DNA from 4 places in the Paraburkholderia sp. SUR17 genome. Region 1 is predicted to be linked to each of the others. Evidence: predicted binding sites of a transcription regulator. Region 1 holds the regulator's gene; each other region holds the start of a gene.

Evidence for each region. Region 1 encodes LexA, which represses DNA repair genes until DNA is damaged. Its sites were predicted from a motif close to ACTGTATNNNNATACAGT; they were not measured.
Region 2: recA (recombinase RecA) is a predicted target of LexA. The motif match lies at 5,229-5,246, and genes of this name have one in related genera.
Region 3: P2869_RS12690 (ATP-dependent helicase) is a predicted target of LexA. The motif match lies at 2,643-2,660, and genes of this name have one in related genera.
Region 4: dinB (DNA polymerase IV) is a predicted target of LexA. The motif match lies at 5,651-5,668, and genes of this name have one in related genera.

The regions. Positions count from the first base shown of each region.
Region 1 is NZ_CP120508.1:2,081,219-2,088,969, reverse strand. Features, by position in the region: gene mnmH (tRNA 2-selenouridine(34) synthase MnmH) at 1-773, shown strand, start outside; gene P2869_RS09210 (permease) at 908-1,966, shown strand; gene P2869_RS09205 (hypothetical protein) at 2,116-2,538, shown strand; gene P2869_RS09200 (ABC transporter permease) at 2,646-3,473, opposite strand; gene nodI (nodulation factor ABC transporter ATP-binding protein NodI) at 3,501-4,412, opposite strand; gene P2869_RS09190 (universal stress protein) at 4,710-5,180, shown strand; gene P2869_RS09185 (DUF2939 domain-containing protein) at 5,226-5,855, opposite strand; gene P2869_RS09180 (hypothetical protein) at 5,912-6,262, opposite strand; gene lexA (transcriptional repressor LexA) at 6,290-6,940, opposite strand; gene P2869_RS09170 (sulfate ABC transporter substrate-binding protein) at 7,284-7,751, shown strand, end outside.
Region 2 is NZ_CP120508.1:451,047-458,797, forward strand. Features, by position in the region: gene P2869_RS02050 (hypothetical protein) at 1-208, opposite strand, end outside; tRNA gene P2869_RS02055 (tRNA-Met) at 383-459, opposite strand; gene P2869_RS02060 (MFS transporter) at 624-2,282, opposite strand; gene P2869_RS02065 (sensor histidine kinase) at 2,574-4,154, opposite strand; partial or broken gene P2869_RS02070 (response regulator transcription factor) at 4,423-5,085, opposite strand; gene recA (recombinase RecA) at 5,349-6,428, shown strand; gene recX (recombination regulator RecX) at 6,382-7,062, shown strand; gene P2869_RS02085 (DUF2889 domain-containing protein) at 7,247-7,751, shown strand, end outside.
Region 3 is NZ_CP120508.1:2,872,595-2,880,345, reverse strand. Features, by position in the region: gene P2869_RS12705 (phospholipase D family protein) at 1-341, opposite strand, end outside; gene P2869_RS12700 (MATE family efflux transporter) at 767-2,170, opposite strand; gene P2869_RS12695 (RNA-binding S4 domain-containing protein) at 2,296-2,517, opposite strand; gene P2869_RS12690 (ATP-dependent helicase) at 2,792-4,894, shown strand; gene P2869_RS12685 (DUF4088 family protein) at 4,953-5,720, opposite strand; gene P2869_RS12680 (AzlD domain-containing protein) at 6,080-6,400, opposite strand; gene P2869_RS12675 (AzlC family ABC transporter permease) at 6,397-7,077, opposite strand; gene P2869_RS12670 (AraC family transcriptional regulator) at 7,227-7,751, opposite strand, start outside.
Region 4 is NZ_CP120508.1:1,450,817-1,458,567, reverse strand. Features, by position in the region: gene P2869_RS06480 (M3 family metallopeptidase) at 1-1,581, shown strand, start outside; gene P2869_RS06475 (amidohydrolase family protein) at 1,791-3,095, opposite strand; gene P2869_RS06470 (DUF4922 domain-containing protein) at 3,235-4,185, shown strand; gene dinB (DNA polymerase IV) at 4,385-5,614, opposite strand; gene dctA (C4-dicarboxylate transporter DctA) at 5,786-7,120, opposite strand; gene P2869_RS06455 (mandelate racemase/muconate lactonizing enzyme family protein) at 7,253-7,751, opposite strand, start outside.

The DNA of each region.
Region 1 (7,751 bases):
CGCGTCAGCTCGAAGGCGGCTACAAGACGTGGCGACGCCACGTGCTGGAGCAGCTCGAAGCGCTGCCGGGCCGCTACCGGTACGTGGCGCTCACGGGCCACACGGGCAGCGGCAAGACGCGCCTGCTGCAGGCGTTGCGGCTCGCGGGCGCGCAGGTGCTGGATCTCGAGCAGCTCGCGTGTCACCGGGGTTCGCTGCTCGGCGCGCTGCCGGGCCAGCCCCAGCCGTCGCAGAAGGCTTTCGAGACCTCGCTTGCCGGTACGCTCGAGCGCTTCGATGCGAGCCAGCCCGTGTTCGTCGAAGCCGAGAGCCGGCGCATCGGCACCGTCTCGCTGCCCGAGAACCTGCTGCGCGGTATCCACGGCGGCACCTGCATCGAAGTGCAGGCAACGCGCGAGGACCGCGTCGCGTTCCTGTTGCAAGACTACGCGCACCTGTTCGACGCGCCGGAGCAGTTCAAGGCGCAGCTCGGCAAGCTCGTGGGGCTGCATAGCCACGAGCAGGTGCGGCACTGGCACGAACTGATCGACAGCGGCGCGCGCGCCGAGTTGTTCGGCGAGCTGATCGAACGGCACTACGATCCGGCGTACCGGCGCAGCAGCCAGCAGCATTTCGGCAACCTCGCGCACGCGCTCTGTTTCGAGTTCCGGCCCAATGCCGCCGACAGCGTCGCGCAGGCGAGGGCGTTGCTCGACCGGCTGGGCGGCCATGAAGGTGCTGCGTCCGATGATGCCTCGCAGGAGCGCGCGCATCATCCGGCTGCGCAGCCCTGAAGTACGGGCAGGCCGCGTAGCTTGTCCATGGAATTGCGAGGCGCGCGCGGTACAAGGCAACACAAGCAGCGCAAGTAGTACAGGCAATTGAAGCGCCCCGAGTTTTCAATCCGAATCACCCAACGACGATACCGATGAACACCACACGCCACACGCCAGCGCCACCCGCAATGGGATGGATGCTCTTTTTGCTGATTGCCGTCGCGGGCCTTTTCTACGTGAAGTGGTTCCCGTACTACCACCGCGCGTTCACAGCGGCGGAGACGCATTCCATCGGCAAGTCGATCCTGATGGGCACGGCTGCGAGCCCGCCCGCGCCGACGCTGCAGGCTGCGCTCGACTACGCCTGGGCATACGGCAAGGCCATCTGGCAAGCCATGGTGCTCGGTCTGCTGCTTGGCTCCGCCGTGCAGGCACTCGTGCCGGCGCAGTGGGTGGCGCGCATGCTGGGCCGCAACGGCTTCGGCAGCGTGGCGGCGGGCGGCTTGCTCGCTATCCCCGGCATGATGTGCACCTGCTGTGCCGCGCCCGTGGTGGCCGGTCTGCGCGCGCGTCAGGCGTCGCCGGGCGGCGCTATCGCGTTCTGGCTCGGCAATTCGGTGCTCAATCCGGCGACGCTGGTTTTCATGGGCTTCGTGCTGGGCTGGCACTGGACGGCACTGCGCCTCGTGCTCGGCGTGGCGCTCGTATTCGGACTCGGCTGGTTCCTGAACCGGCTCGTGACGCCGCAGGAATCGCGCTCAGCCGACGAACAACTGGCCCGGCTCGTGATGCAGCAGGCCGAAGGCAATATGTTTGCGCGATGGCTGCGCGTGCTCGGCCGCATGGCCGTGCGCCTCGTGCCCGAATACATCGTGCTGGTGCTGGTGCTGGGCGCCGTGCGTGCATGGCTCTTTCCGCACATCGGTCCGGAGATCGGCAACGGCCTCGGCTGGATCGTCGCTTTCGCAGTGGCCGGCATGCTGTTCGTGATTCCGACGGCGGGTGAGGTACCGATCATTCAGGCCATGCTGTCGCTCGGCATGGGTGTGGGGCCGGCGGGCGCGCTCCTGATGACGCTGCCGCCCGTGAGCGTGCCGTCGCTCGCGATGCTGGCGCGTTCGTTCCGCCCCCGAGTGCTCGCAATCGTCGCGCTGACCGTGGTGCTGTTCGGCGTCGCGGCTGGCCTCATCGCAACAGGGCTCGGCTTCTAACCGCGGCCGACGTGCCGGCCACCGGGCCGGTGAAGCGGTGTAGCATGCAACAACGGTGGGATATGCGGCGTACATGACTGGCTGCATGCGCGCCACCCGCCGCGCGCCGCGAGGGCGCGTGGCAGAAGCAAAGGAACCGGGGGCTCAGAATGGCGCAACAGAAAACGAATCCGAAACTCGAACAGGCGCTCACGCGCGGCGACCTGGCGATCCGCCAGGCCAATTCGGCACGCGCGACAGCGGTGCTGCGCGCGCTCGGCAAGATGATCGTGGAGGCATCGGCGACGATCGGCGTGGAAGCGCACACGTCGGTGCCGGACGGCGATCGCATTTACGATCCCGCGAACGGTTTGTGGCCGCAGCAACTGTTGGTATCGCTCGACGGTCCGGTCGAGGAAACGGATCCTGAGGAACTGCGTGCGGTGCGTCTGCTCGCCGATACGGCGGCCACCGTGTTTCGCGTGGAATGGCATCGCGCGGATGGCAAGATGGGCCGTCAGGACGGCGGACCGTTCGCGACGGTCGCCTTCATTACCGACGTCGAGATTCCCTGGAGCGACGACGAGGACTGAATGTCTTGCTGAAAAGAGAGACGCCGCTACGGTAGCGGCGTCTCTGCTTCGATCGACGGCTCTTGACCGATGGCATTACGCGCACGCGGTAACGCCCATCACATCGTCTAGCGCATCATGCGCCGGCGGAACAACACCGCCGATATCGCAAACGTCACCACCACGTAAGCGGCCAGCACACCCACGTGCAACGCCGCGTTTTCCACCGGCCGGCCGAGCATGGCAGGCCGCACCAGCGCGACTGCGTGCGCGAGCGGCAGCAGCAGCGTCACCTGCTGCGCCGCTGCGGGCAACTGCGTGATGGGGAAGAACACGCCGGAAAGCAGCAGCATCGGCGTGAGCACCAGCGTCTGATAGAACATGAAGAAGTCGTACGAAGGCGCGAGGGCCGTCACGATCATCGCGAGGCTTGCAAACGCAAGGCCGGCGAGGGCAATGACAGGCAGCGCGAGCAGCATCGACGGAAAGCTCGCGTAGCCGAGCGCCGCGGCCACGATCATGATGGCCGTGCCGGAGAGCAGCGCCTTGCTCGCGGCCCACACAATCTCGCCGAGCACGACGTCGCCGAGCGTGAGCGGCGTGTGCATGATCGCTTCCCACGTGCGCTGCACGTGCATGCGCGAGAAGCTCGAGTACATCGACTCGAAGCTCGCCGACATCATCACGCTCGATCCCACCGTGCCGGCTGCGAGGAACGCGATGTACGAGACGCCGTCCACGTGCCCCACCATCAGGCCGAGCCCGAAGCCCAGCCCGAACAGATAGATCATCGGATCGGCCAGGTTGCCGAACATCGAGGCCAGCGCAAGCTTCTGCCAGACGAGGTAATTGCGCCGCCACACGGCGATCCAGTTCGTGGCGTTGGAGGGCAGCGCTGCAATGCGTTCTCGCATGGGGGCGGGCTGGCCGGGTGTGTCGTAGGTGCGTGCGTCCATGTCGTGCCGTTGGTTGGTCGCGTTCGTTCAGTCCTGCATCTCGCGCCCCGTGAGGCGCAGGAACACGTCTTCGAGATTGGCCGGCCGGTGCAGATAACGCAACTGCGGCCGGTTCTTGATCCGCTCGAGCGCGGCTTGTGGGTCGGTCACATAGCAGAAGAGCGTCTCGCCGCTGATTTCCGTGCGCGTGGCGAGCGGCGCGAGTTCGTCGCGCAGGGCAGCCGGGTCGGGACCATAAATCTCGATCACGTCGCAGCCGATCTCTGACTGGATCAGATCGTTGGGCGCGCCCTCGGCGATCTTGCGGCCTTCCTCGATCACGCACAGGCGGTCGCAGAGTCGCTCGGCTTCTTCCATGAAGTGCGTGGTGAGCAGAATCGTCTTGCCGCGTGCGAGCAACGAGCGCAGCCGCTCCCAGATCAGATGACGCGCCTGTGGGTCGAGGCCGGTGGTGGGCTCGTCCATGATGAGCACGTCGGGATCGTTGACGAGCGCCCGCGCGAGGGTAAGCCGCCGGCGCATGCCGCCCGAGAGTTCGTTCACGCGGGCGTCGGCCTTGCTTTCGAGCCGCGCGAATTCGAGCAGCATGGGCACGAGCGCACGCGTGTGTGCGGCCGACAAACCGAAATAGCGGCCAAACACGAGCAGATTCTCGCGCACGGTGAAGTCGGGATCGAGATTGTCGAACTGCGGCACCACGCCGACCCGCGCGCGGGCAAAGCGTGCGCGCGAGGGTACCGGCTCTCCGCACAGGCGAATCGCGCCGGCGTTGGGCGACGAGATGCCGAGCAGCATCTTCAACGTAGTGGTCTTGCCCGCGCCGTTGGGGCCGAGCAGCCCGAAGCACTCGCCGGGACGGACATGAAACGACAGACCGTCGACTACCTTCTTCTCGCCGTAGCGTTTTTCTACCTGTTCGAATTCGATGGCGGCGGACATGGCGACTCGTGTTCGTGTACCAGGAAACCGCACCGGTCACGCAATGCACGGCGCGGTCCGGATGCGGGCAGGAGGGAGGCAAGGCGGCCTATTCTAGTGCATCGCTGCATTTGCGTTTGACCCGCAACGCCTGTCGCGGCAAGCATTTCCGCGCTGCGGCATCGCGCTGAAAATGGCCACGGGCAGGCTGCGGAGGGTTGCGCACACCTGGCGTTTTCCAGCCCTTGCAACCGGAATTGCGGCGCACCATGATGAAAGTACGTTCAAACCGCAGGGAAGGCGGATCGGAGAAACATCATGGCGAGCTACAAGAAAATCCTGCTGTGCTACGACGGCTCGCGCGAAGGCCGCAAGGCGCTGCGATGCGGCGCCGAACTGGCACTGGACCTGAAAGCGGAGACCCATCTGCTTTCGGTGGTCGACATGCGTTCCAGCATTGCACAGAGCGCGGGACTCTTGACCGACGTGGCCTGCGGCCGCTTCGAAGAGACCGCGCGGCAAATACTCCAGGAGGGCGTGGACTGGCTGACCGAGCACGGCGTGAAGGCACAGGGCCATTTCGCTTTTGGGCACCCCATCGACGAGATCGCGAATCTGGCCAATGAATTGCAGGCCGACCTGGTCGTAGTGGGGCACCGGTGCCGCACGGGCCTGTCGCGTTGGTGGATGGGAGCTGGCAATACCCAACTGCTGGATCGTGTGTCGTGCAGCATCCTCGTTGCCTGTTCGTCTTCTGCCGAGGAGAAGCAGGAGGCTGCGGCCGCCTAGCCGGGGCGCAGGGCGGGAGCCGTTGATCGCGCGGAGCCAGACGGTTTACCCATTCAGATCCACGGCGGACAGCTTCCACGAGAAAAGGCCATCGCGACGCAGGATGGCGGCATACCGGGTGTCGCCGACGCCGTGCTGGTAGGTCACAACGAACTCGTTGAGGCTGCGGTATCCGGCGGTGGTCTGCGGTGGCTGAGGAGGGGGCGTTTGCGCCTGGGTAGGTGCCTGGGCGGGTGCCTGGTTAGGCGCTTGGGGAGTGGCAGGCACCGCGGGCGTCTGGCCAGTAGAGGGTGCGGTTGATGCGGTGCTGCCGGCCTCAGGGTTCGGCGTGCCGCCCGATGTACCCGCCGGCGGTGGCCGCTCGCCAGGCTGCCCGCGCGGCGGCATGCCATTGAGAATGGCCGCGACGCCATCGGGTGTGGCGTACGCATCCACCAGCGGACCGATCAGCGCAGCACCGATCATCGCGCCGATCACGGCGAACGGGTTGCCGTGCTTTTGCGCGTCGATGCGCCGCATCAGCAGTTCGGTGACCTGCTGTTTGAGACTCACGCGCAGGGCGGGATAGTCGACATAGGCGTTGACCGTCTCGGCGTCGCGCGCGTCCGCGGCACGTTTGAGCCGATCGAGCACGATGTAGGGCGACGCATAGGCGTAACCCAGCACTGCCACCATGAGCAACACGACGGCCGCGACGACGAGTCGCCGCGTAGCGTGCTTTGCCGGCTCGTTCACGCGCCCGCGCCCTGTTCGGCGATGCAATGGTCGATCATGCGGCACACGGCCTCGAACGTTCCCACCATGATGAGCCGCGAAGGTCCGTGATAGACGCGCACAGGGGCACGGCGCGCGGGCTCACTGTGTACACCGGCGTTGAGCGAGACACGGGCGAATGCCGGTTGTGCCGAGGGCAAGGCCGGCAGCGACTCCGCTTCGTTGCCGAAGAGGGGCGCGGTACGCGGTACCGACGCCGCTTCGATAGCGGAAGCAGCGGAAGCGACCGGAATGCAGGGTACCAGCGTGCGCAGGTGACGAAGGCGGCCGAACTGGCGGAAGGGCAGCAGGCGGGCAAGACGTTCCATGAATCTCTCCAGGCGGCGTTCAGATGTTCAGAATTCGGTCGGGCGGATCAGGCCGACCGCAATGCCTTCCAGTGCGAAATCTGCACTGCCGGCTTCCACAAAGATGTTTTCGTAGTCCGGGTTCTCGGCGACCAGCTCGATGCCGTTCGGCCGGCGCTTCAGGCGCTTTACCGTAACGTCGTCGCCCAGCCGCGCCACGATGATCTGGCCGTCTTTTGCCTCGGTGCGTTTTTGCACAGCGAGCAGATCGCCATCGAAGATGCCCGCGTCGCGCATGGAAAGCCCCCGCACTTTCAACAGGTAGTCCGGCTTGCTCGAAAAGAGTGCGGGATCGCAGGCGTAGTGCTGCGAAATATGTTCCTGCGCGAGGATCGGGCTGCCCGCCGCCACACGCCCGATGAGCGGTAGCGAAAGCTGCATGAGGCTGGAGTGCGGCAACGTGAACTGATGCGGCATGTCGTCGACGCCCGGCAGCAGGCGAATGCCGCGCGACGCACCCGCCGCCAGTTCGATCACCCCTTTGCGCGCCAGTGCCCGCAGATGCTCCTCCGCCGAGTTGGCCGAGCTGAACCCGAGTTCTGCGGCGATTTCAGCGCGCGTGGGCGGGAACCCCGTGCGCTCGATGGCCCGGCGAATCAGATCGAAAACCTGCTGCTGTCGTGCGGTGAGTTTGGTCATGGCGCCACTGTATGGATAGACAGGTGACTGTATTTTTATACAGTATCCGGCACTTTTCAAGCGTTACTTGAAGTTCGCGCGGCGAGCCTTCGCCGTAACGCCGGATTACGCCGTTATCGCAGCCGAAAAAACGCCGGAGCGCCCCATCCCGCCGTCGTTACCACTTTTCCGTATTAAAAAATGAAGAAGGATTATTTTTAATCATGAAGGGGTCTCATTAGACTGGTTCGCATCACTTCGAGGCGCGGCCACGCAACGCACGGGCCGCCACGCCACGACACGACACAAGCGCAGACGCAAGGCACAAGCGCAAAGCCAACACGACACAAAACGGAGCAGGCAGATGCAAAACCACACAACGGGGTTCGCCAGGGCAAGCGGTTCCGGGCCCGCGGCGGCACAGGTGGCACAGGTGGCAAAGCGCCAGGTAAAACACTGGATCGCCGCCCTCGGCCTCGGACTTGCCGCAGCGCTGGGCGCGCCGGGGGCTGTCACGACGGCGCACGCGGACACCACGCTGCTCAACGTCTCCTACGACCCCACGCGCGAGTTGTACCAGGACGTCAATCAGGCGTTCGCGAAGGAGTGGAAGGCGAAGACCGGCGAGACGGTGACCTTCAGGCAGTCGCACGGTGGGTCGGGTGCACAGGCGCGTTCGGTGATCGACGGGCTTCAGGCCGACGTCGTGACTCTCGCGCTCGCCTACGACATCGACGCGATTGCGAACAAGGGGTTCATCGACAAGGGCTGGCAGAAGCGCCTGCCCGACAACGCCTCGCCGTACACCTCGACCATCGTGTTCCTCGTGCGC
Region 2 (7,751 bases), 1.6 Mb from region 1:
GCAAAGGATAGACTTCTGGCAGCGCCTTACCCGGTGCCAGACGCGCCAGCTCACCCGTCGACCTTCCCACGATGCTCTCAAGCTGCACGACACGCTCCTGCAAGGTGTTGGCCATGTCGACTTCGTCGGCCTGTGCTGCTGCAACGCTAGCCTGAGCATCCTGGACATCGACAATCGCTCCGTTGCCGAGCCGGTAGGGGTGTTTCACGGTGTGCTCTCCACGTTGACGTAACAGTGGCGTGTAGCACCCGCTGCCGAAAAACCGCCCGCACCTAAAACGTTCTACTGCTTTAGATGCGTAATGCGCCAATTTGGGCGCATTTCCGGCGTTTCGACGCAAAAAGCCGCTGAACCTTGCGGAACAGCGGCTTTTTTTTGAAGCTGGTGGCGAATCAGGGATTCGAACCCCGGACCTGCGGATTATGATTCCGTCGCTCTAACCGACTGAGCTAATTCGCCGAAAGAAGGCGGATTATGAAGGTGCCGGTCGTGGCTGTCAACCCCCCTGCCGGCATCCTCTTCGCCCTTCAGTGCTTTGACCGAACTTCTACGCCAACGAGAGGGCGCCCAAGAACACCCAAAACCCTTGGTGCTTCACAGTCGAACCCCCGTTCGCTGTGCCCTCAATCCTGGGCGTAGATGTCCGAGTCTTTGGTCTCCTTCACGAACAGCATGCCGATCACGAACGTCGCGAGTGCGATCACGACCGGATACCACAACCCCGAATAGATATCGCCCTTGGCGGCCACAATCGCGAAGGCCGTAGCAGGCAGGAAGCCGCCGAACCAGCCGTTGCCGATGTGATACGGCAGCGACATGGACGTATAGCGAATCCGCGTCGGGAACATTTCCACCAGCATCGCGGCGATCGGGCCGTACACCATCGTCACGTAAATGACGAGAATCGTCAGGATCACCACCGACATGGGCCAGTTGATCTGCGACGGGTCGGCCTTCGGCGGATAGCCGGCGGCCTTCAGCGTAGAGCCGAGCGACTTGTCGAACGCGGTGCCTTTTTCCTTTGCGTCGGTCGCCTTGCCGTCATACGCCTCGACCACGGTATCGCCCACCTTGATCTGCGCCATCGTGCCGGCCGGCGCTGCCACGTTGGTGTAGTTCAAACCGGCCTTCGAGAGCGCGCCCTTCGCGATATCGCAAGACGACGTGAACTTCGCCGTTCCCACCGGGTTGAACTGGAACGAGCATTCGTCCGGGTTCGCGACCACGACGATCGGCGACTTCTGGGTCGCGGCGTCGAGCGCCGGGTTGGCGTAGTGCGTGAGCGCCTTGAAGAGCGGGAAATACGTGAGCGCCGCGATCAGGCAGCCGGCCATGATGATCGGCTTGCGGCCGATGCGGTCCGACAGCGAGCCGAAGAACAGGAAGAACGGCGTGCCGATCAGGAGTGCGATCGCAATCAGGATGTTGGCGCTTGCGCCGTCCACCTTCAGCGTCTGTGTCAGGAAGAAGAGCGCATAGAACTGTCCGGTGTACCAGACCACGGCCTGGCCGGCGGTCAGGCCGATCAGCGCGAGGATCACGAGCTTGAGGTTTTTCCACTGGCCAAACGCTTCGGTCAGCGGGGCCTTCGACGTCTTGCCCTCCGCCTTGATGCGCGCGAACACGGGCGACTCGTTCAGTTGCAGCCGGATCCACACCGAAACGGCGAGCAGGAGGATCGACGCGATGAACGGAATGCGCCATGCCCATGCGCCGAACTGCTCTTCGCCCACGAACGTGCGCACGCCGAGAATCACGAGCAGCGACAGGAACAGGCCCAGCGTCGCAGTGGTCTGGATCCACGCGGTGTAGAAGCCGCGTCGGCCGGCCGGCGCGTGCTCTGCCACGTAGGTTGCCGCGCCGCCGTACTCGCCGCCGAGCGCGAGACCTTGCGCAAGCCGCATCACGATGAAGATGACGGGCGAAGCGATGCCTATGGACGCATAACCCGGCAGGAAGCCGACCACGAACGTCGACAGACCCATGATGACGATGGTGACGAGGAACGTGTACTTGCGACCGACCAGGTCACCCAGGCGTCCGAAGACGATGGCGCCGAACGGTCGGACGGCGAAACCCGCGGCAAAGCCGAGCAGCGTGAAGATGAAGCCGGCTGTCGGATTGACGCCGGAGAAGAAACTCTTGCTGATGAAAGCCGCCAGTGATCCGGCGAGATAAAAGTCGTACCACTCGAAAACCGTGCCCAGCGACGAGGCGAAAATCACCCGTTTTTCGGCGCCTGTCATGGGTGCGTGCGATAGCTGTCCGCCTACGGTTGCCATAAGTCGTCTCCGTTTTGATATTCGTGAGGCGCGCCCGGACAGACGCACCTGCGGCTCATTATTGGAACGGAAACTTACTGGTTACTGACGCGCAACGGGGGCTTTGGCGGGGTTTTGCGTCGGGTGCAATTACGTCTTTGTCGGATAAATTCACGGAAAATGGCTTCAACGGACGTTTATGCCGTTAATTCTGCTGTGCCATTTCCGGTTGCAAACCTTGTCCGTAAGGGTAAGTCCTTGGGGTATTCGCAAGTGCCGCTGAGGGTTCCCTGAGCGTGCGTTGAGCAAGCTTCAGGACGCATTCGTCTGCATCGCTTCCCGCATGCGCAGCGTAATGCGCACGAGCGTGCCCGCCATGCGCGGCGTTTCCTGGTACACGTTGTCTTCGATCGTGAGCGTGCCGCCGTGCATCGTCGCGATTTCCTTGACGATGGCAAGGCCCAGCCCGCTGCCGTCGCCCTCGCGGCCGAGAATCCGGTAAAAGCGCTCCGTTACCCGCTCGCGTTCGGCGAGGGGGATGCCAGGCCCCGTGTCCTCGACCTCGAGGTGCACGACGCCCGCCGCCGCATCCGGGCGTACCCGCACGGTGATGCGGCCACCGGCGGGTGTATAGCGCATCGCGTTGTCGATCAGGTTCGACAGCATCTCGCGCAGCATCACCGGGTGTCCTTCCACCTCGATCTTCGGGTCCGCGCTGTCGGGCCCTTCGTAGCCCAGGTCCATCTGCTTCACGAGCGCCGCCTGCACCCAGTCGCGCACGGCGTTGCGTGCCACCTCACCTACGTCCACCGCCGTGAAGATCTGTCCGGACAAGCGGTTCTCGGCGCGCGCGAGCGCCAGCAGCTGCGTGACGAGCCGCGCCGCGTGCTCGGAACTCGTCGCGATCTGCTGGAGCGAGCGATGAACTTCCGCGGGCGCTTCCTGGCGCAACGCGAGTTCGGCTTGGGTGCGCAGGCCGGCAAGCGGGGTTTTCATCTGATGCGCGGCGTCGGCGATGAAGCGCTTTTGCAGCTCCATGTTCTGTTCGAGACGCGTAAGCAGGTCGTTGAACGACGTGACGAGCGGCTCGATTTCGGGTGGCGCGCGGCGCGCCTCGAGCGGCGAAAGGTCGTCCGGTCGGCGCGCGCGGATATTCGACTGCAGCGCATGCAACGGCGCGAGCCCGCGCGAGAGGCCGAACCAGACAAGCACGATGGCGAGCGGCAGAATCACGAACTGCGGGAGGATCACGCCCTTGATGATGTCGTTGGCCAGCTGGCGGCGCTTGTCGAGTGTTTCGGCGACCTGCACGAGCACCGACTGTGCACCGGGCGTCTGCGGAAATTCGACGGTCGTGTAGGCCACGCGGATATCGTTGCCGCGCAGCATGTCGTCGCGAAATTCGACGATGCCGGGCTGCGGGCGATCGTCTTCGTGCGGCAGCGGCATGTCGCGCTCGCCTGCCACCAGTTCGCCGCGCGTGCCGAGCACCTGGAAGAACACGCTGTCGATGTTGTCTGCGCGCAGGAAGTCACGCGTGGACTCGGGTAGCGTGAGTTCGGCGACGCCGTTGACGGGATGGATCTGCCGCGCGAGCACATAGGCATCGGTTTCCAGCGCGCGGTCGAACGGCCCGTTGGCAATGGACTTTGCCACGAGGTAGGTGACGGCGATGCTCATCGGCCACAGCAGCAGAAGCGGCGCCAGCATCCAGTCGAGAATCTCGCCGAAGAGCGAGCGCGGACGCGCCTGCGCGGCGCTCTCGGTTTCGTCGGGCGGCGCGAAAGGGTTCTCGTAGCGCGCGTCGCGCGTGTCGTCATCGAGCGGTACGGGAGCGGACGTCGAAGGCGGGGGCGAACCGGCGGCGCGCCGGACATCGAGAGGCGCGGCCATGCTGTCCTTACTTATATGGATGGGTTGCCGGCATTGCGGGCTTGCTTGTGGGCGTGACGGCGGCGGACGAGCCGGTGGCGGCCGATGCCGGGGATGGGGCGGCGGATGCAGCGAGTCCGCTTGCCGCTGAGGTTTCTCCGGCTTCAACGCTCGCTGCCGAGCCCTCTACCGGCTTCGACGACGCCGATGGGTCGTTCGCGGCAGGCGCGCCGAGCGCAGCCGCCGAAGCCGCGGCCGATGCCGCCGACGCCGGTACGGGCGCCTGAGCCGCTTTTTCGAGGCAGTAGCCGAGCCCGCGCACCGTCGCGATGCGCACGCCGCCCGGCTCCAGCTTCTTGCGCAGCCGGTGCACGTAGACCTCGATTGCGTTGTTGCTGACCTCCTCGCCCCACTCGCACAGGTGATCGACGAGCTGTTCCTTCGATACCAGCCGGCCAATCCGCTGCAGCAGCACTTCGAGCACGCCGAGTTCGCGCGCGGACAAATCGAGCACCTGGTCGTTGATGCACGCAATGCGGCCGACCTGATCGAACGACAGCGCGCCATGACGCACGACCGTCGGTCCGCCGCCGGCGCCGCGGCGCGTCAGCGCGCGCACACGCGCTTCGAGTTCGTTGAGGGCGAACGGCTTGGCCATGTAGTCGTCGGCGCCGAGGTCGAGCCCTTTGACGCGTTCGTCCACGCTGTCCGCGGCCGTGAGGATCAGCACGGGCAGATTCGAGTTGCGGGCGCGCAGGCGGCGCAGCACCTCGAGCCCGGGCATGCGCGGCAGGCCGAGATCGAGTATCAGGAGGTCGAAAGACTGCATCGACAGCGCGGTATCCGCCTCCACGCCGTTCTTGACGTGGTCGACCGCATAGGCCGATTGGCGGAGTGATCGGACAAGACCGTCCGCGAGTATGCTGTCGTCTTCGGCAATGAGAATTCGCATGATGCGCCCAGCGTTGCTTGGGCCGGCGCCGTGTTGTCGCGCGGCGCTCAGCGCGGTCTCCAAAAGTGTCGTGGCGGCGGCGAGTGTGGGCTCCGGTACGAAGCCCGAACTCAGGAATCCGGCTTGCCGGGCTTGCCAAAACTACTGTTTTTTTATACAGTGTCTGAGATTCATGTGCAATCGCAGCGGCGCGTGTACCAACGTGTCCTGCAGCGGCCTGCACATCTGCCTCAGACGCCGTTCATCATAGCAAAGGACGATTCATGGAAGAAAGCAAGAAAGGCTCGGCTGGACTGACTGCTGAAAAGAGCAAGGCGCTTGCTGCTGCGCTCGCGCAGATCGAAAAGCAGTTCGGCAAAGGGTCGATCATGCGGCTCGGCGACGGCGAGGTAGTGGAAAACATCCAGGTGGTGTCTACCGGCTCGCTCGGCCTCGACATCGCATTGGGTGTCGGTGGCTTGCCGCGCGGTCGGGTGGTCGAAATCTACGGTCCTGAGTCGTCGGGCAAGACCACGCTCACGCTGCAGGTGATCGCCGAAATGCAGAAGCTGGGCGGCACGGCGGCGTTCATCGACGCGGAACACGCGCTCGACGTTCAGTACGCAAGCAAGCTTGGCGTCAACGTGCCGGAACTGCTGATCTCGCAGCCCGACACCGGCGAACAGGCGCTGGAAATAGCTGATGCGCTGGTGCGCTCGGGTTCGATCGACATGATCGTGATCGACTCGGTCGCGGCACTTGTGCCGAAGGCCGAAATCGAAGGCGAAATGGGCGACTCGCTGCCCGGTTTGCAAGCGCGTCTGATGTCGCAGGCGCTGCGCAAGCTCACCGGCACGATCAAACGTACGAACTGCCTCGTGATCTTCATCAACCAGATTCGCATGAAGATCGGCGTGATGTTCGGCAATCCGGAAACCACCACGGGCGGCAACGCGCTGAAGTTCTACTCGTCGGTGCGTCTGGACATTCGCCGTATCGGCTCGATCAAGAAGAACGATGAGGTGATCGGTAACGAAACGCGCGTGAAGGTCGTCAAGAACAAGGTGTCGCCGCCGTTCCGCGAAGCGGTGTTCGACATCCTGTACGGTGAAGGCATTTCACGCCAGGGCGAGATCATCGATCTTGGCGTGCAGGCCAAGATCGTCGACAAGGCAGGTGCGTGGTACAGCTATAACGGCGAACGCATTGGCCAGGGCAAGGACAACGCGCGTGAATTCTTGCGCGAAAATCCGGACATCGCCCGGGAAATCGAAAACCGTATTCGCGAATCCCTCGGCGTGGTTGCGATGCCGGCTGATGCGGGGCTGTCGGACGACGTCGAAGTCGCAGGCGAAGAGGAGTGATCGTCACGTGATGCGCAAGGGTCCGTCCGCGCCGGTGCCGCCTGCGCGGCTTGATCCACATGCTGCGGACCCTGCGCATCCAGGCGACGACACCACCGATGGGCCGGCGTTCAGCCGGTCCTCGGAACGCGCACGGTCCACGACCGCGCGCCCAAATTCATCGGCTGGCACCCAGCAGCGCCCCGGCCGTTCGCCCAAGGCGCGTGCGCTGGCTTACCTCTCTCGCCGCGAGTACAGCCGTTCAGAACTTTCTCGCAAGCTGATGCCGTTCGTCGAGGACGTCGGCGAACTGGATGCGCTGCTGGCATCGCTCGAGCGGGAAGGCTGGCTTTCGGATTCGCGCTTCGCCGAGAGTCTCGTTCATCGGCGGGCATCCCGGCTTGGCACCGGCCGTATTGTTGGCGAACTGAAACGGCACGCTGTGGGCGACACGCTTATCGAGCAGGTCAGCGCCCAACTTCGCGAAACTGAACTGGCGCGCGCTCAATCCGTATGGCGCCGAAAGTACGGCCAGCTTCCCGAAACGCCCGCCGAGCGGGCGCGTCAGGCGCGCTTCCTGGCCGCGCGTGGCTTTTCTCACGCCACCATCGCGAAAATCCTGAAGGGCATGGAAGACGACTGGCCCGAACCTTGATCCAGCCCTTCACGGAGGCCTCGCTGAGCCTTTTAGTCCGCGCCTGAATCTGGCACTCGGCTTCCGGTCTCGCGCACCTCAACGCCTGCAGGAGTGATGCGATACCTCCACGGGGTTTCCCCAAGTGGGAAATACCCGCTATGCTAAAATCGTGAGGTTTCTCAACACAGCCTCGCCTTTCCGCATGCCGCTTCCCCTGCCTGTCTCCCGCAAGTTGCGCCATACGCGTGCGATTCGGGCAGAAGCCTACGAGCGCGAAGACGGTTTATGGGATATCGAGGCATGCCTGACCGACCAGAAGCCGCGCGATGTGGCCCTTGCGTCGGGTGTCCGTCGCAACGGTCTGCCAATTCATGAACTCTGGCTTCGCATCACGATCGATCGGGAGCTCAATGTCGTCGACGCCGTCGCGTCGTCCGACTGGGTGCCCTATCCTGGTCAATGCGAAGCCGCCAATCCCGCTTATCGCGCCCTCATCGGGCTCAATCTGCTCCGTAATTTTCGTCGCGATGCTGCCCAACTGCTGGCCGGCACGGCGGGTTGCACGCACCTCACGGAGCTATGTGCCGTGCTGCCCACCGCCGCCATTCAGGCGTTCGCCGGCGACGTGTGGCATACGGGCGATAGCGCGCCGGAGCAGGGAAGCGAAAAGCGCGAGTCCGCTCGCAGCACGGACAACGGCAGGCGCA
Region 3 (7,751 bases), 790 kb from region 1:
TCGACCAGCATGCGCACGCGAACGCCCTGATCGGCCGCATAGAGCGCCGCGCCGAGCAGCAGCTTGCCGGTGGTGTCCTCGTTGGCGATGTAGTACTGCATGTCGAGGGTTTTCGTGGCGGCGCGCGCGAGCGCAATGCGCATCTGCAAGGCTTCGGTGCCGGCGGAGAGCAGTCTGAATCCGGACTGGCCGCCATGGGCCTTCACGGGCGCGTCGAGCGCTTCGGCAAGTGGCGTGGAAGCGCCGGGCGGCAGTGCGTGCGTGACGTCGCGCGGGTAGGCCGTGGCGGGCGGGCGCGTGGCGCAGGCGCCGAGCGCGAGCGCTGTAACGAAGGCGAGCAGAAGGCTGGCGAGCCGGCTCGCAAACCCGGCAGGCGCGTCATGGCAGAGACGTGCCGCAGGCGTTGCGCGGACACGCTTGCGCCACAGCGCTGCGACGGACCGGTCGATGTACGGCAGCACGCCTCGTCCTCCACGGGTGGTGTTGTCGGCGCCGGCCTGACGGGGCCGGTACCCTGTGGAGAACATTCTACGGGCAATTGTTAAGGCAGGCTGTGGGGCGGTACCGCACGTGGGTGCGCGGTCGATGGGGGCGCGGGCGTGAAAAAAAGCCCGCGCAGTGCGCGGGCCCAAACCCTGTCAGAGGAGTGTCACGGAAAACGGCTTCATCGTAGCGTGCACGCCATGTGCCACCAACCAACGATCCGTGCGTTGCTTATCGTCGGTGCGCTGCGATGCTTCGCTCCCGCGTTGTTCTGACGTTTCGATCAAGCGCGGTCTTGCCCTGCGCCCGGCCCACGCTGAAGGCTCAGGCGGTGAAAGCGCAGCGTCATCAGAACAGCCACGCTCGCGAGCCCCGCGGCGAGCCCCCACCACAACCCGCGCGCGCCCAGGCCGAAGTGAAACGCGAGCGTGTAGCCCGTCGGAAAACCGATGCCCCAGTAGCCGAACGCAGCCGCGATCATGGGAACGCGGGTGTCCTTGAGGCCGCGCAGGCAGCCCGAGGCCACCGTCTGCATGCCGTCCACGATCTGGAAGATCGCGGCCACGCCGAGCAGCGACGCGGCGAGCGCGACCGTGTTCGCGTTGGCGGGGTCGTCGAGCTTGAGGTACAGCCCGACGATCCAGTGCGGCGCGACGATCAGCACGAGCCCCGAGAGCGACATGAACGCAACGCCGAGCACGAGCGCGACGAAGCCCGCATGGCGTGCGGCAAGCGGCTGCGCCGCGCCTTCCCAGAAGCCGACGCGCACGTTGGCCGCCTGGCCGATCGAGAGCGGCACCATGAACGACACGGACGCTACGTTGAGCGCAATCTGGTGCGCCGCGAGCTGCGATTCGCCCAGCACGCCCACCATGAGCCCCGTGGCGAGAAAGAGCGTCGATTCGACCCCGTACGTGATCGCCACTGGCCAGCCGATGCCGAACAGTTCGCCCATCAGCGGTACGGTGGGACGCCGGGCGGCGACGAAGTGCCGGTAGCGCGGCCGCAAATGGAGCAGCGCCGCCAGCACGAGCGCGGAGAGCCAGACGGTGAGCGTCGTGGCCGCGGCCGAGCCGAGAAAGCCGAGCCGCGGCAGTCCGTACACGCCGTGGATGAGTCCGTAGTTGAGAAACGCGTTGACGAACACGCTCGCAATCGAAACGCCGAGCAGCCGCCGCGCTGCGCCAATGGCGGGCAGAAACGAGCGCAGCAGCCCGATGCCCGCAAGGCTCGCGGGCGCGGCCCAGCGCAACACCGCGCAGTACTCGCCCACGTTGCGCGCGAGCAGTGGCGGTTCGCCGAACGCCAGCAGAATCGGCGTGGCAAACGACAGCAGTGCGAACGCCGGCACGGTGAGCAGCAGCGACAGCACGAAGCCGGTCCAGTAAATGTGCGGCACGTGATGCTCGTTCTGCGCGCCGCGCGCGTTGGCCACGGTCACGCTCACGGAGGTGAGCACGCCTTGCAGCAGCGTGACGACGACGAAGTAGAGCGCGGCGCCGAGTCCGCCGGCGGCGAGCGCATCGGCGCCGAGCGAGCCGAGCAGCACCGTGTCGGTCACGCTCATGGCCATCTGGGCGAGCTGCGCGATGGCGAGCGGGGCGGCGAGGCGGGCGGTGTCGGCGGCGTGGCGGGAAAGCGTGGGCGGCCTCGTGCCCACGCGCGAGAAGCTCGATTGCTGGGTCATGGGAAGGGAAAAACGGCGCGAGCGTATGGGCGCGCCGCGATTCTTATGATGTCTTTCGGGACGGACAGCTTATTGCGGGAACGGGCAGTTGTCGATGGAAAAGCCCGTTTTTGGTGCAGTTTCTTTCAATCGGCTTCGCGCACGGCGATGCGTGTGTCGCCGAACAGCACGACCTGGCCCGCGCGGATCTTGCACGTTTTGCGCAGCTCCACTTGACCGTCCACCTTCACTTCGCCTGCGGCCACCAGCTGCTTGGCCGCGCCGCCGCTGTCGGCGAGGCCGGTGATCTTCAGCAGGTTATGGAGTTCGACGTAGTCGCCGGTGAGCGGGAAATCGAGATTGGGCATGGCGCACGCGAGGGAACAGGTTCAAGGGCTCGCATCATAAGCCCGCGGGCGCGGGCGCGTCGAACGGATTGCGTGGAGGTAGCGGGTGCGTGGGGGGCAAGGGTTCTGCGCGCTTGTCTCGTAGGGGTGTATGGATATACAGTGTGCGTCGCCATCTTCCCATTCTGCCTACGCCGTGCCTTCCGCTTCCGTTCCGGTTTCCGCTTCTGTTCGCGATTCGTCTGCCCTCGTCGAGCGCCCCGCCGCGCATGGCGGCGCAAGCCCGACGCCCGAAATGGCGGCCGAGGTTGCAACGAAAGTCGCCGCCTGGCTCGCGAAGCTCAACGACGCCCAGCGCGCGGCCGTCGAGCACGGCGTCGGCGAGGCCGGCGCGCCCGCGCCGCTCGTGGTGATCGCGGGCGCGGGCTCGGGCAAGACCAATACGCTCGCGCATCGCGTGGCCCATCTTGTCGTGAACGGAGCGGACCCGCATCGCATCCTGCTGCTCACCTTCTCGCGCCGCGCCGCCGACGAAATGACGCGCCGCGTGACGCGCATCGCCGCCGGGGTGCCGGGCGCGTCTGCGGCGCTCGCGCACGGGCTCATGTGGGCCGGCACGTTCCACGGCGTGGGCGCGCGGCTCTTGCGCGAGTACGCCGAGCGCATCGGCCTCGCGCCGGGCTTCACCATCAACGACCGCGAAGATTCCGCGGACCTCATCAACCTCGTGCGCCACGAACTCGGTTTGTCGGCGAAGGAACGGCGGTTCCCGTCGAAGTCCACGTGTCTCTCGATCTATTCGCGCGTCGTGAATACCGGTGCGTCGCTCGCCGATGTGCTCGCCCGTGCGTTTCCGTGGTGCTGCGAGTGGGAGGCGGACCTGCGCGCGCTCTTTGCCCGCTACGTCGAGGCGAAACAGGCGCAGAACGTGCTCGACTACGACGACCTGCTGCTGTACTGGGCGCACATGGCCGCGGAGCCCGCGCTCGCCGCCGAGCTTTCCGCGCGCTTCGATCACGTGCTCGTGGACGAGTACCAGGACACGAACCGCCTGCAGGCGTCGATCCTGCTCGCCCTCAAGCCCGACGGGCGCGGCCTGACGGTGGTGGGCGACGACGCCCAGGCCATCTACTCGTTTCGCGGCGCCACGGTGCGCAACATCCTCGACTTTCCCGCGCAGTTCGATCCGCCCGCGCGGCAGGTCATGCTCGAGCGCAACTACCGTTCCACGGCGCCCATTCTCGAGGCGTCGAACGCGGTGATCGGGCTCGCCAAAGAGCGCTTCGCGAAGAACCTCTGGACCGACCGCGCGAGCGAGCAGCGTCCGCGGCTCGTTACCGTGGCCGACGAAGCCACGCAAGCGCGCTATGTCGTCGAGCAGGTGCTCGAGGCGCGCGAAGCGGGCATGAAACTGAAGTCGCAGGCGGTGCTGTTTCGCGCCGCGCACCACAGCGCGGCGCTCGAAGTGGAGCTGGCTCGACGCAACATTCCGTTCGTCAAGTTCGGGGGGCTGCGTTTTCTCGATTCCGTGCACGTGAAAGACGTGCTCGCCGTGCTGCGTTGGGCGGAAAATCCGCTCGACCGCGTGGCGGGCTTTCGGGTCGTGCAACTGCTGCCTGGCGTGGGGCCGGCCACGGCGGCGCGGCTGCTCGATCAGGTCGCAGCCTGCAAGGGCACCTGGCCCGCCGCCGACGCGCTCGCGGCATTCGCGCCGCCACCGCGCGCCGCAGAAGACTGGGCCGCGTTCGTCGCGATGATGTCGACGGTCTGCTCGCGCACGAGTGCATGGCCTGCCGAGTTCGAGCTGATCCGCCGCTGGTACGAACCGCATCTGGAACGCAACCACGAAGACGCCGCCATGCGTCACGCGGACGTGCTGCAGATGGAAAGCATTGCGGGCACGTACCCGTCGCGCGAACGCTTTCTCACGGAACTCACGCTCGATCCGCCCGACGCCACGAGCGGCGAGTCCGGCGTGCCGCTGCTCGACGAGGACTACCTGATCCTCTCCACGATCCATTCGGCGAAGGGCCAGGAGTGGCGCAACGTGTTCGTGCTCAACGGCGTGGACGGCTGCATTCCGTCCGACCTCGGCACCGGCAGCGACGAAGAGATCGACGAGGAGCGCCGCCTGCTCTACGTGGCGATGACGCGCGCGAAGGAAGACCTGCACATCGTCGTGCCGCAACGGTTCTATGTGCACAATCAGACGCAATCCGGCGACCGGCACGTCTGGGCCTCGCGCACGCGCTTCATTCCGGCGCCGCTATTGCCGCTCTTCGAGGCGCGTGCGTGGCCGCCCGTGCCCGTCGCCGCCGCGCCGACAGCGGCGGGGCTGGCTGCGGCGGCTCACGCCAAGGTGGAGATTGCGGCGAAGCTCAGGAAGATGTGGGACTGAGCAGGGTTATTGCATCCGAGGCCGAAGCGGCTGGAATGCGGGCGTCAGCGCTGCGCCCTCAGCGCGACTGACGCTGCTGCTGTTGCTGGTTGCGCACGGGCGGCGTGAAGACGTTGCGCAGCCAGGCCGCGAGGCGGGCGAATACGTCGTACGGTTCTTCGACGAAGATCTCGGGCTTGAGCAGGCGCAGGTATTCCATGATCTGCTGCGCTTCCTGCTTCTGGAACGAGCCGTGCGAAATGCCAAGGCGCAGCAGCCCGCGCAACTCGCCCAGCTTTTCGCGCGACGCGCTGCCCACACTCGTTTCGCAGGCGATCTTCGCCTCGTAGATGCGCTGGCGCAGCGATTCCGCGAGCCGCCACGCCGGCGTCTGCATCACTTCTTCGAGCGTCTGGATGTCCTGCACGGCCGACTTGATCTGCGCCGAGAGCGGATCGATCAGGTTGGGCGCGGCCTGCGCCTCGTTGACGATCGCCGTGGCCCAGTCGCGACAGTGCTTGGCGAGCTCGTCGGGCGTCCATTCGGAGCGGGCGGCGAAACCGAAGCCGTACTCGGCGGCCTGCCGCATCAGGATGGCGACGACGTCCGGAAATTCCTTGTCGAGCGTGCGTTTTGCCCACGCGTACTGGCCGCCCTGAAGCATGCGCTGCACCGCGTGCTCGGTGAGCGGCACCATGTTGTCGAGCAGCTTCGCACGCAGGAAGTCCTCGAACGAGGGCGTCGCGAACTGCGGGTCGAGCTTGAGCGACACGCGCAGGAACGCGTCGAAATCCTTGCGTAGCGACACAAGGGTTTCTTCCTTCAGCGTAAGGGTGATCTGGCCCATGTTGTTATCCCGTTTCCCCGGTCCGCCCCTCTTCGTGGCGCCGTGGCGTATCTGCTGTATGCCGGCGGAGCGTCCTTCGCGCGGGTTGCCGGCGTCTTCACGTTCGTGACGGCCCGGTGGACGGACGACGCGCGGCGTGCGATCTGCGTGCGATTCGGGCGCATTGCGCGCCGCCAGGCCGGCGGGCACCAGGGCCGGAGCCGGCGCGAAAAGCGGATTTCGATCGGCGGACTTCGATCTGTTTAACGGCGTGCGGTGGGCAAACTTGAGGAAGTCATGACGCAGCGCACGAAACGCCGGCTTCCGGGGCTGGCGCGCCGGGGGCTCACGTTCGGTGGACGGGGAAGGGACGGGTGGCGCTAACGCAGCACGACGCCTTGCCAGACAAAGAACACGGCGAGCCCCACGGCGATAGTGAGCAGTGGGCGGCGCGTGAGCGCACTCACGGCAATGGCCGCGAGCGCGCCGACGAGCTGCGGATTGCGCCACGTCAACTCAGGGCTGCCGTGCGGGGCGACCGCCATGGGAACGATGAGCGCCGTGAGCACGGTGACGGGCAAGAAGCCAAGCGCCGTGCGCACGAGCGGCGGAAAGACGACGCGGTCGCCCAGCACGAACACGGCCGCGCGGATCGCCCAGGTGATGAGCGCCATGCCGAGAATCAGGAGCGCGTAGTTCATCGGCTTGCCTCTGCGGTGCGTCCGCGCGAGGCGCCCGGCAGCGACAGCGCGACACCCACCGCGACGCCGGCGAGCACGGCGCCCAGTAGTCCGAGCTTGTAGGGCCACGTCTGCCAGAGCAGCGCGAGCGTGCCCGCGGTGACCGCGGCCGCGAAGTAGCGAACGGCCACCAACTGCGGCACGACGATGGCGATGAAGGTGGCGACCATCGCGAAGTCGAGCCCGAGCGACTGCAGTCCCGGAAAGGCCGCGCCGAACAGCAGCCCGGCCGCCGTCCAGAGCTGCCAGTTCACGTACATGGCGAGCCCGGAGCCGAAGAAGTACCAGGGGCCAATGGCGTCGAACCGGCCATGCGGCTGACGACGATAGTAGGCCCAGGCCACGGCGAATACTTCGTCGGTGAGCAGGCCGGCGAGCACCAGCCGCCAGCGCAGCGGCAGGTGCGCCACATAGGGCGCGAGCGTCGCGCTGTACAGCAGATGCCGCAGATTCACCACGAGCGTCGTGCCGAGCACGACCGGAAAGCTCGCGCTGCCCGCAATCAGGCCGAGCGCAATGAACTGCGCCGAGCCGGCGAATACCGCGAGGGACATCAACTGCCCTTGCCACACGTGAAGCGGTCCCGACGTGACGAGCGTGCCGAAGATGATGCCGAACGGGGCGGCGCCGACCATCATCGGAATCGTGTCGCGCGCGCCCGCCGTGAATTCCTTGAAGCGAATGGAACGGGTCACTCTCTCCTCCTTTTGCCGCGAGCTTAACGGAGGGCGTAGGCAGCTGGCTTGTACGTTCTTGCGGCGGGGTGCGGAGGGTGTTCCCGGGGCGGTTATGCCGCTTGCCAGCGCCCCGGCGGCACGCCGAACATGCGGCGGAAATGGCGCGTGAAGTGGCTCTGATCGACGAAGCCGGTGGCCGCCGCGACCTCGGCCACTGGCCGGCCCGCGCGCAGGGGCGCAAGCGCGCGTTGCAGGCGAATCTGGTTGCGCCACGCGTGCGGCGGTAGCCCCGTAGCCTGGGCGAAAAGGCGTGCCGCGTGAAAGGGCGAAAGGCTGACCGCTGCCGCGAGGTCGGCAAGCAGAAGCGGCGTGGCGAGATGGCTGGCGAGGTGTTCCTTCATCGTTGCCACACGCGGGTCGCGCGCCGGGCGCAGCACGTGTTCCGGCGGCGTGCGGCCGTAGCGGACGAGCAGCGTGGAGAGCGCGTCGAGCAATGCCGATTCGGCAGCGAGCGGGTCCGCCGTCGGCGTGGACGTCAGAGCGGGCAGTCCGGCGGCGCCGGCTTCGAGTAGCTGGTGCGCACGAGAGAGGCGGCGCGCCAGGTCGGCGTCGCGAATCACATCGGCGTCGAACCA
Region 4 (7,751 bases), 630 kb from region 1:
GACCACGTGCTCGATTCCACCAACGCTTACGCGTACATCGCGACCGAGGAATCGCAGCTTGCCGGCCTGCCTGAAGACGCGGTCGCCGCCGCCCGCGAAGCCGCCGAAAAGGAAGGCAAGAGCGGCTGGAAATTCACGCTGCACTTTCCTTCGTACTTCCCGGTCATGCAATACGCCGAGAACCGCGCGATGCGCGAGACGATGTATCGCGCCTACGTGACGCGCGCCTCGGAACTCGGGCCCGTGTACGGCGGCGGCAAGCCCGAATGGGACAACACCGAGAACATCGCCGAACAACTGGCCCTGCGTGCCGAAGAAGCGAAGATGCTCGGTTACCGCAACTTCGCCGAGGTGTCGCTCGCGCCGAAGATGGCGGACTCGCCCGAGCAGGTCATGAGCTTCCTCGAAGACCTCGCGAAGCGCGCGCGTCCGCACGGTGAACGCGACTGGAAGGAGCTGCGCGAGTTCGCCGCCACCGAGCTGGGTCTCACGGCGCTCGAACCTTGGGACGTCGCGTTCGCCGGCGAGCGTCTGCGCCAGAAGCGCTATTCGTTCTCGGAAAACGAGGTCAAGCAGTACTTTCCGGAAGACGTCGTGCTCAAGGGTCTCTTCAAGGTCACCGAAACGCTCTTCGGCGTGAAGATTCGCCGCGACGAAGCCGCCGTCTGGCATCCGGACGTGCGCTTTTTCCGCGTCGAGAACCCGGACGGCACGCTCGTCGCGCAGTTCTATCTCGACCTCTACGCGCGCGAAGGCAAGCGCGGCGGCGCATGGATGGACGACGCGCGCACCCGCCGTCGCCGCGGCCACAACGACGTGCAGACGCCTGTCGCGTACCTCACCTGCAACTTCTCGGCACCGGTGGGTGGCAGGCCCGCGTGCTTCACGCACGACGAAGTCATCACGCTCTTCCACGAATTCGGCCACGGGCTGCATCACATGCTCACGCGCGTGGACGAGCTGGGCGTGTCGGGCATCAACGGCGTGGAGTGGGATGCGGTCGAGCTGCCGTCGCAATTCATGGAGAACTTCTGCTGGGAGTGGGACGTGCTCTCCGACATGACACAGCATGTCGATACCGCCGCGCCGCTGCCGCGCGAGCTATTCGACAAGATGCTCGCCGCGAAGAACTTCCAGAGCGGGCTCGGCACGCTGCGGCAGATCGTGTTCTCGATGTTCGACATGGCGCTGCACGTCGACTTCGACGCGGCCGGCGCGAAGAGCGCCAACGACCTCGCCCGCGAGATCAACGAGCGCTTCCACGTCATCGCGCAGGCGCCCTTCTCGCGCTGGCCCAACACGTTCAGCCACATCTTCGCGGGCGGCTACGCGGCGGGCTACTACAGCTACAAGTGGGCCGAAGTGCTGTCGGCCGACGCGTACGCCGCATTCGAGGAAGCCGCACAGAGCGCAAGCGGCAGCGTGCTCGACGCGGCCACGGGCACGCGCTATCGCCGCGAGATTCTGGAAGTGGGCGGCAGTCGGCCGGCGATGGAATCGTTCAAGGCGTTCCGCGGCCGGGAGCCGACCATCGACGCCCTGCTGCGCCACAACGGCATGACGGAGACGGTGTCGCACTGATGTCTGCGGGTCTCAGCCGCGGCGCTTTGCGACTGAGGCAGACAGGCAGGTAAGCAAAAAAAAGCGCGCAGCGGGTACCTTCCGCCGCGCGCTTTGTTTTGTATGTGCCTTGTGTGTGCCTCGTAGGTGCCTCGTAGGTGCCTCGTAGGTGCCTCGTAGGTGCCTCGTAGGTACCTTGTGTGAGCCCGGTGAGGCGATCGAAAGCAGCCTCAGCGATGCAGCCGGAAATCCACCTCGTGCGGCCGTCCTTCGAGAGAAAGCGCCGCGCGCGCCGGGGGCATGCGGCTCACCACCTTGCCGCGCCTGACCACGGCGAGCCGCGTCGCACGCAGACGGATCGCTTCGACAGGATCGCGCGCGTCGAGCACCACGCAGTTCGCCTCGCAGCCCGGCGCAATGCCATACCCTTCGAGCCCCAGGATGCGCGCCGGATTCACGGTGACCATGTCGAACGCCGCGCGCATGGCGTCCAGGCCCGTCATCTGCGCGACGTGCAGGCCCATGTGCGCCACTTCGAGCATGTCGCCGGAGCCGAGGCTGTACCACGGGTCCATCACGCAGTCGTGGCCGAATGCCACCTCGATGCCCGCTGCGGCAAGTTCCGGCACGCGCGTCATGCCGCGCCGCTTCGGGTAGGTGTCGGAGCGCCCCTGCAGCGTGATGTTGATGAGCGGATTCGCGATGGCGGCCACGCCCGCCTCGCGCATGAGCGGCAGCAGTTTGCTCACGTAGTAGTTGTCCATGGAATGCATCGACGTGAGATGCGAGCCCGCCACGCGGCCATGCAGACCCAGGCGGTGCGTCTGCGCCGCGAGCGTTTCGATGTGACGCGAGAGCGGATCGTCGGACTCGTCGCAGTGCATGTCTACGCGCAGGCCCTGGTCCGCCGCGAACTCGCACAGAAGTCGCACGGATTCCGAGCCGTCGGCCATCGTGCGCTCGAAATGCGGAATGCCGCCTACCACGTCCACGCCCATCGCGATGGCGCGCTTGAGATTGTCGAACGCGCCGGGACTGCGCAAGAGACCGTCCTGCGGAAAGGCCACGAGTTGCAGGTCCAGATACGGCGCCACGCGCCGCTTCACTTCGAGCAACGCCTCGACGGCGAGCAACCGGCTGTCGCAGACGTCCACGTGGCTGCGAATAGCCAGCAGCCCGCGCGCCACGGCCCAGTCGCAGTATTCGAGCGCGCGTTCGACGAGCGCTTCCTGCGTCAGTTGAGGCTTCAACTCTCCCCACAGCGCGATGCCCTCCAGCAGCGTACCGGACGCGTTCACGCGCGGCAGGCCGTACGAGAGCGTGGCATCCATGTGGAAATGCGCGTCCACGAATGGCGGGCTCACGAGCGAACCCGCCGCGTCGATCTCTTCGCGCGCCTTGGCGGCAAGCCGCGGTTCCACGGCAGCAATGCGGCTGCCCTTGATACCGATATCGACGGTCCCGGCTTCGCCGTGGGCGTTCTGCGGCGACGCGAACATGCCGGGCAACACGGCGCGGCGGATGATGAGGTCCATGAGCGGCTCCTGAGTGTCCGTCGATTCTATCGGCGACAGAAAGTGTGCGGGAAGTCCGGCACGTCGATGTGAAGGCGCGACTACGTCGGCACGTGGGCGCTTTCAGACCGACGTCCACGTTGTACTAACATGCATCGCCATGGACACACTCGAACTGCAACCCGGCACGCTCTGGCCGGCTCTGCTGCGGCAAACGGAGCACGCGCTGCGATGCGAGGCGCTGCGCCCCATCGAGACCACCGAGACTTCGATTGAAGATCACGGCGTGCGCTTCGTCGTGCGTCAGGTGTCGAGCCTCGCGCTCAAGGCGCGCGCTCGCGAGGCGCAAGTTTCGGTGCGCACAGCAGCGCATACGCCTTTCAATCCCTTCCTGCCCTACGATCCCGACCTGTTCGTCGCGAGCGTTTCGCCCACGCACGTCGCGCTGCTCAACAAGTTCAACGTCATCGATCACCATCTGCTGATCGTGACGCGCGCCTTCGAACGCCAGGAAGCATGGCTCGACCTCGCCGACTTCACGGCGCTCGCGGCCTGCATGGCGGAGTTCGACGGGCTCGGCTTCTACAACGGTGGCCCTGCCGCGGGCGCAAGTCAGCCGCACAAGCATCTGCAGATGGTGCCGCTCGCGCCTGATGGCGGCCCAGGCGGCAGCGTGCCGATGGAAGCGGCCTGGCGCGACGTGCCGCCCGCCTGCGGGGTACCGCAATCGGTGCCGGCACTGCCGTTTCGCCACGCGTTCTGCCGGCTCGACCTGCCCGCCGACAATGCATTTCGCGACGAAGCCGCGCGCAGGCTCAAAAGCGCCTATCGCGCGCTGCTGGCGGCGGCAGGCATGAGCGGCATCGAAACGAAGGGAGAGGAGTTGCAATCGGGGCCGTACAACCTGCTCGTCACACGCCGCTGGATGCTGGTCGTGCCGCGCGCCGCGGAATGCGTGGAGGGCATGTCGGTCAACGCGCTGGGCTTCGCGGGATCGCTGTTCGTGCGCGACGCGCAGCAGTTGGATGTGGTGAAAAGATGGGGGCCGATGAAACTGCTGGAGCGCGTGACGCTGCCAGGGGCGACGATATTGCCGGCAGCGCCTGGCTGATGGCTGATGGCTGATGGCTGATAACCGATAAGCGCCCACGGTTCGCGACCCGCACGGATTCCGCGAAGACGCAACTCGATGCGACGAGATTGCGAGGTTGCGAGGCTGCGAGCGACACGGCCAGGCCTCGCACGGCCCGACGCAACAAGCGCGCTGCCCTCCGGCGCGAAGCAGTCGTCACGGCATCAGCCGCGCCGCATCACGTGCGCCGATCATCCTCGTGCCCTTGCGCCTCTTCGTCGATGCCGGCCTGCTGGTCGACCTCGATGCCGGCTTCGATGCCGGCCTCGTCGTCGCCTTCGTCGTCGGCTTCCTCGGCGTGGGCCAGCGGCACATCCTCGCCGTCTTCATCGAACAACGTGAATTGCCCGCGCAGCGCCGCGTCGTCCTCTTCCAGCCGTACGCCCACGCCCAGCAGCCGCACCGGCTGATTGCGTCGAGCGAAGCCCTTCTCGAGCAGCGCGAGCAGCGTAGGCAGATGTGTCGCCTCGCCAACGCACTCCACCGTGGTGCGCTGAAAATCGGCGAAGCGGATCTTCACGAACAGCTTGCGCACGGCCGCAGCGGCGCCGGCCCGCTCGATGCGCGCATCCAGTTGCGCCGCGAGGCGCCGCAATTCGGCCGCGCATTCGTCGAGCGTCTGGAGATCGGTCACATAGGTGGTCTCGACGCTCACGGACTTGCGCTCGCGGTCCGCGCGGACGGGGCGCTCGTCGATGCCGCGCGCCAGTTCGTAAAGCCGCTGGCCGAACACGCCGAAGTGCCGGTGCAGATCCACGAGCGGCCACTCGCGCAGTTGCGCGCAGGTGGTGAGGCCCAGCTTTTCGAGCTTCGCCGCCGTCACCTTGCCGACACCGTGAATCTTGCGCACCGGCAACGCGGCGACGAAGGCATCCACCTCGTGTGGACGCACCACGAAAAGCCCGTCCGGCTTGTTCCAGTCCGAAGCGATCTTCGCGATGAACTTGCTGGGCGCCACGCCCGCCGACACGGTGACGCCCACCGTCTCGCGCACACGCTCGCGAATCTCCCTGGCGATGAGCGTCGCGCTGCCCTTGCAGCGGTCGGATTGGGAGACGTCGAGGTAGGCTTCGTCGAGCGAAAGCGGTTCGACGTCGGCCGTGTAGTCGTAGTAAATGGCCATGATCTGACGCGACGCGATGCGGTACTTCTCCATGGCCGACGGCAGGATCAGCAGGTCCGGACACTTGCGCATGGCAAGCGCCGACGACATGGCCGAATGCACGCCGAAGCGCCGCGCCTCGTAATTGCAGGTGGCAATCACGCCGCGCTGGTCGGGGCGGCCGCCCACGGCGAGCGGCCGCCCGCGCAACGAGGGGTCGTCGCGCATTTCGACCGACGCGTAGAAGCAGTCGCAATCGCAGTGAATGATCTTGCGGGCGGGGGAGTCAGCCGGCGCGGGCGGCATGGATCAGGCGGCATCCGTCACGTTCGAGGTGACAGTACTGTACAAAAACACAGTATGCTTTTCAAGCGTGCAGTGCGACATGAAATCGGCCTCGCGGCCGCCCGTGCCTCGCCCGGAACGCCATCGCCTCGGAGCGAATGGTCCGCGCTCACGCCCCTGGCGCGCTGGACTTCAGCCTTCGGCTTCCGCTCCCACGAGCGGCCGCCCCGGCTCATCGGCCTCCAACTCATCGGCCTCCAACGCGGTGCGATCGAGCACGGCGCGGGCGCGGTTCATGTCGATCGCCTTCTCCCAGCGCGCCACGACCACCGTGGCCACGCCGTTGCCGATCAGGTTCGTCACGGCGCGCGCCTCGTTGAGGAAGCGGTCCACGCCGAGCAGCAGCACAAGACCCGAGACGGGAATGCTGCGCATCGAGGCCAGCGTCGCCGCCAGCGCGACGAACCCCGCACCCGCCACCCCCGCCGACCCCTTCGACGTCAGCAGCAGCACGGCCAGCACGAGCAGCTGGTCCCCGAGGCTCAGGTGAATGTTCATGGCCTGCGCGACGAAGATGGCTGCCATCGTGAGGTAGATCGCGGTGCCATCGGCGTTGAAGGTGTAGCCCGTGGGCAGCACCATGCCCACCACCGGCCGCGCGCAGCCGAGCTTTTCGAGCTTGATGAGCATCTGCGGCAACACCGCCTCGGTGGAGGCGGTGCCGAAGGTCACGAAAATCTCGTCCTTGATGTAGCGCAGGAACTTCCATAACGACAGCCCGCACAGCCGCATGGCGAGGCCCAGCACGATCACGACGAACGCGATCGAGGTGACGTAGAGGCACAGCATCAATTCGCCGAACGAGGCGAGCGTGCCGATGCCGTACTTCCCCACCGTGAAGGCCATGCCGCCGAACGCCCCGATGGGCGCGACCCACATGACGATGCGCACCACGCCGAACATCGCCTGCAGGAACATGTCGAGCATGTCGACGAAGGGCGCGGCGCGCGGGCCCAGTCGCGCAAGCGACACAGCGAGCAGCACCGAAAAGAAGATGACGGGCAGCATCTCGCCGTTGGCGAAGGCGCCCACCACGCTGTTGGGCACGATGCTCATGAAGAAGTCGAGCATGCCGTGCTGATGGGCGGCGTGCGTGTAGCTCGCGATGGCCGCGCTGTCGATGTGTGCGGGATCGACGTTCATGCCGCGGCCCGGCTGCACGACGTTGACGACGACGAGACCGATGCCGAGCGCGAGCGTCGACGCAATCTCGAAGTAGACGATCGCCTTCATGCCCACGCGCCCCGCGGCGTGAATGTCCGTCATGCGGGCAATGCCCACCACTACCGAGGCAAAGATGATCGGCGCGAGCAGCATCCGGATCAGCCGGATGAACAGATCGCCGAGCGGCTTGACCTGCGTGCCGACATCGGGGAAGAAGTGGCCCACGGCCACCCCCGCGACAATGCCGATCAGCACTTGAACGTAAAGCCTCGAAAGATACTTCCGAATGGTTGCAACCCGCATGACTGTCTCCTGTGCGTGGCAAGTTCCACGAACGGCGGATCTGTTTGCGGCGCCGCGCCCGATCTGTCGAGCGCGGCGCCCTGCCCGCCTGTTCTCTGTCTTCCTTGGTTTTTTCCCGCGGCAGAGCGGCGACTACTCGGCGAGCTTGCGCATCTCGGCGTACAGATCCGCCTTGCCTTCGAAGCCGATGCCGGGCAGATCCGGCATCGTGATATAGCCGTTCTCCACCTTCACGCCGTCGGGGAAGCCGCCATAAGGCTGGAACAGATCCGGATACGACTCGTTGCCGCCAAGTCCCAAACCGGCCGCAATGTTGAGCGACATCTGATGGCCGCCGTGCGGAATGCAGCGGGCGCGCGACCAGCCGTGCTGATGCAGCATGTCGAGCGTGCGCAGATACTCGACAAGGCCATAGGCCAGTGCGCAGTCGAACTGCAGCCAGTCGCGGTCGGCGCGCATGCCGCCGTAGCGGATCAGGTTGCGCGCGTCCTGCATCGAAAACAGGTCTTCGCCGGTGGCCATCGGCTTGTCGTAGTAGTTGCGCAGCGTGGCCTGCAACTCGAAATCGAGCGGATCGCCCGGCTCCTCGTACCAGAACAGGTCGTATTGTGAGAGTGCCTTCGCGTACTGG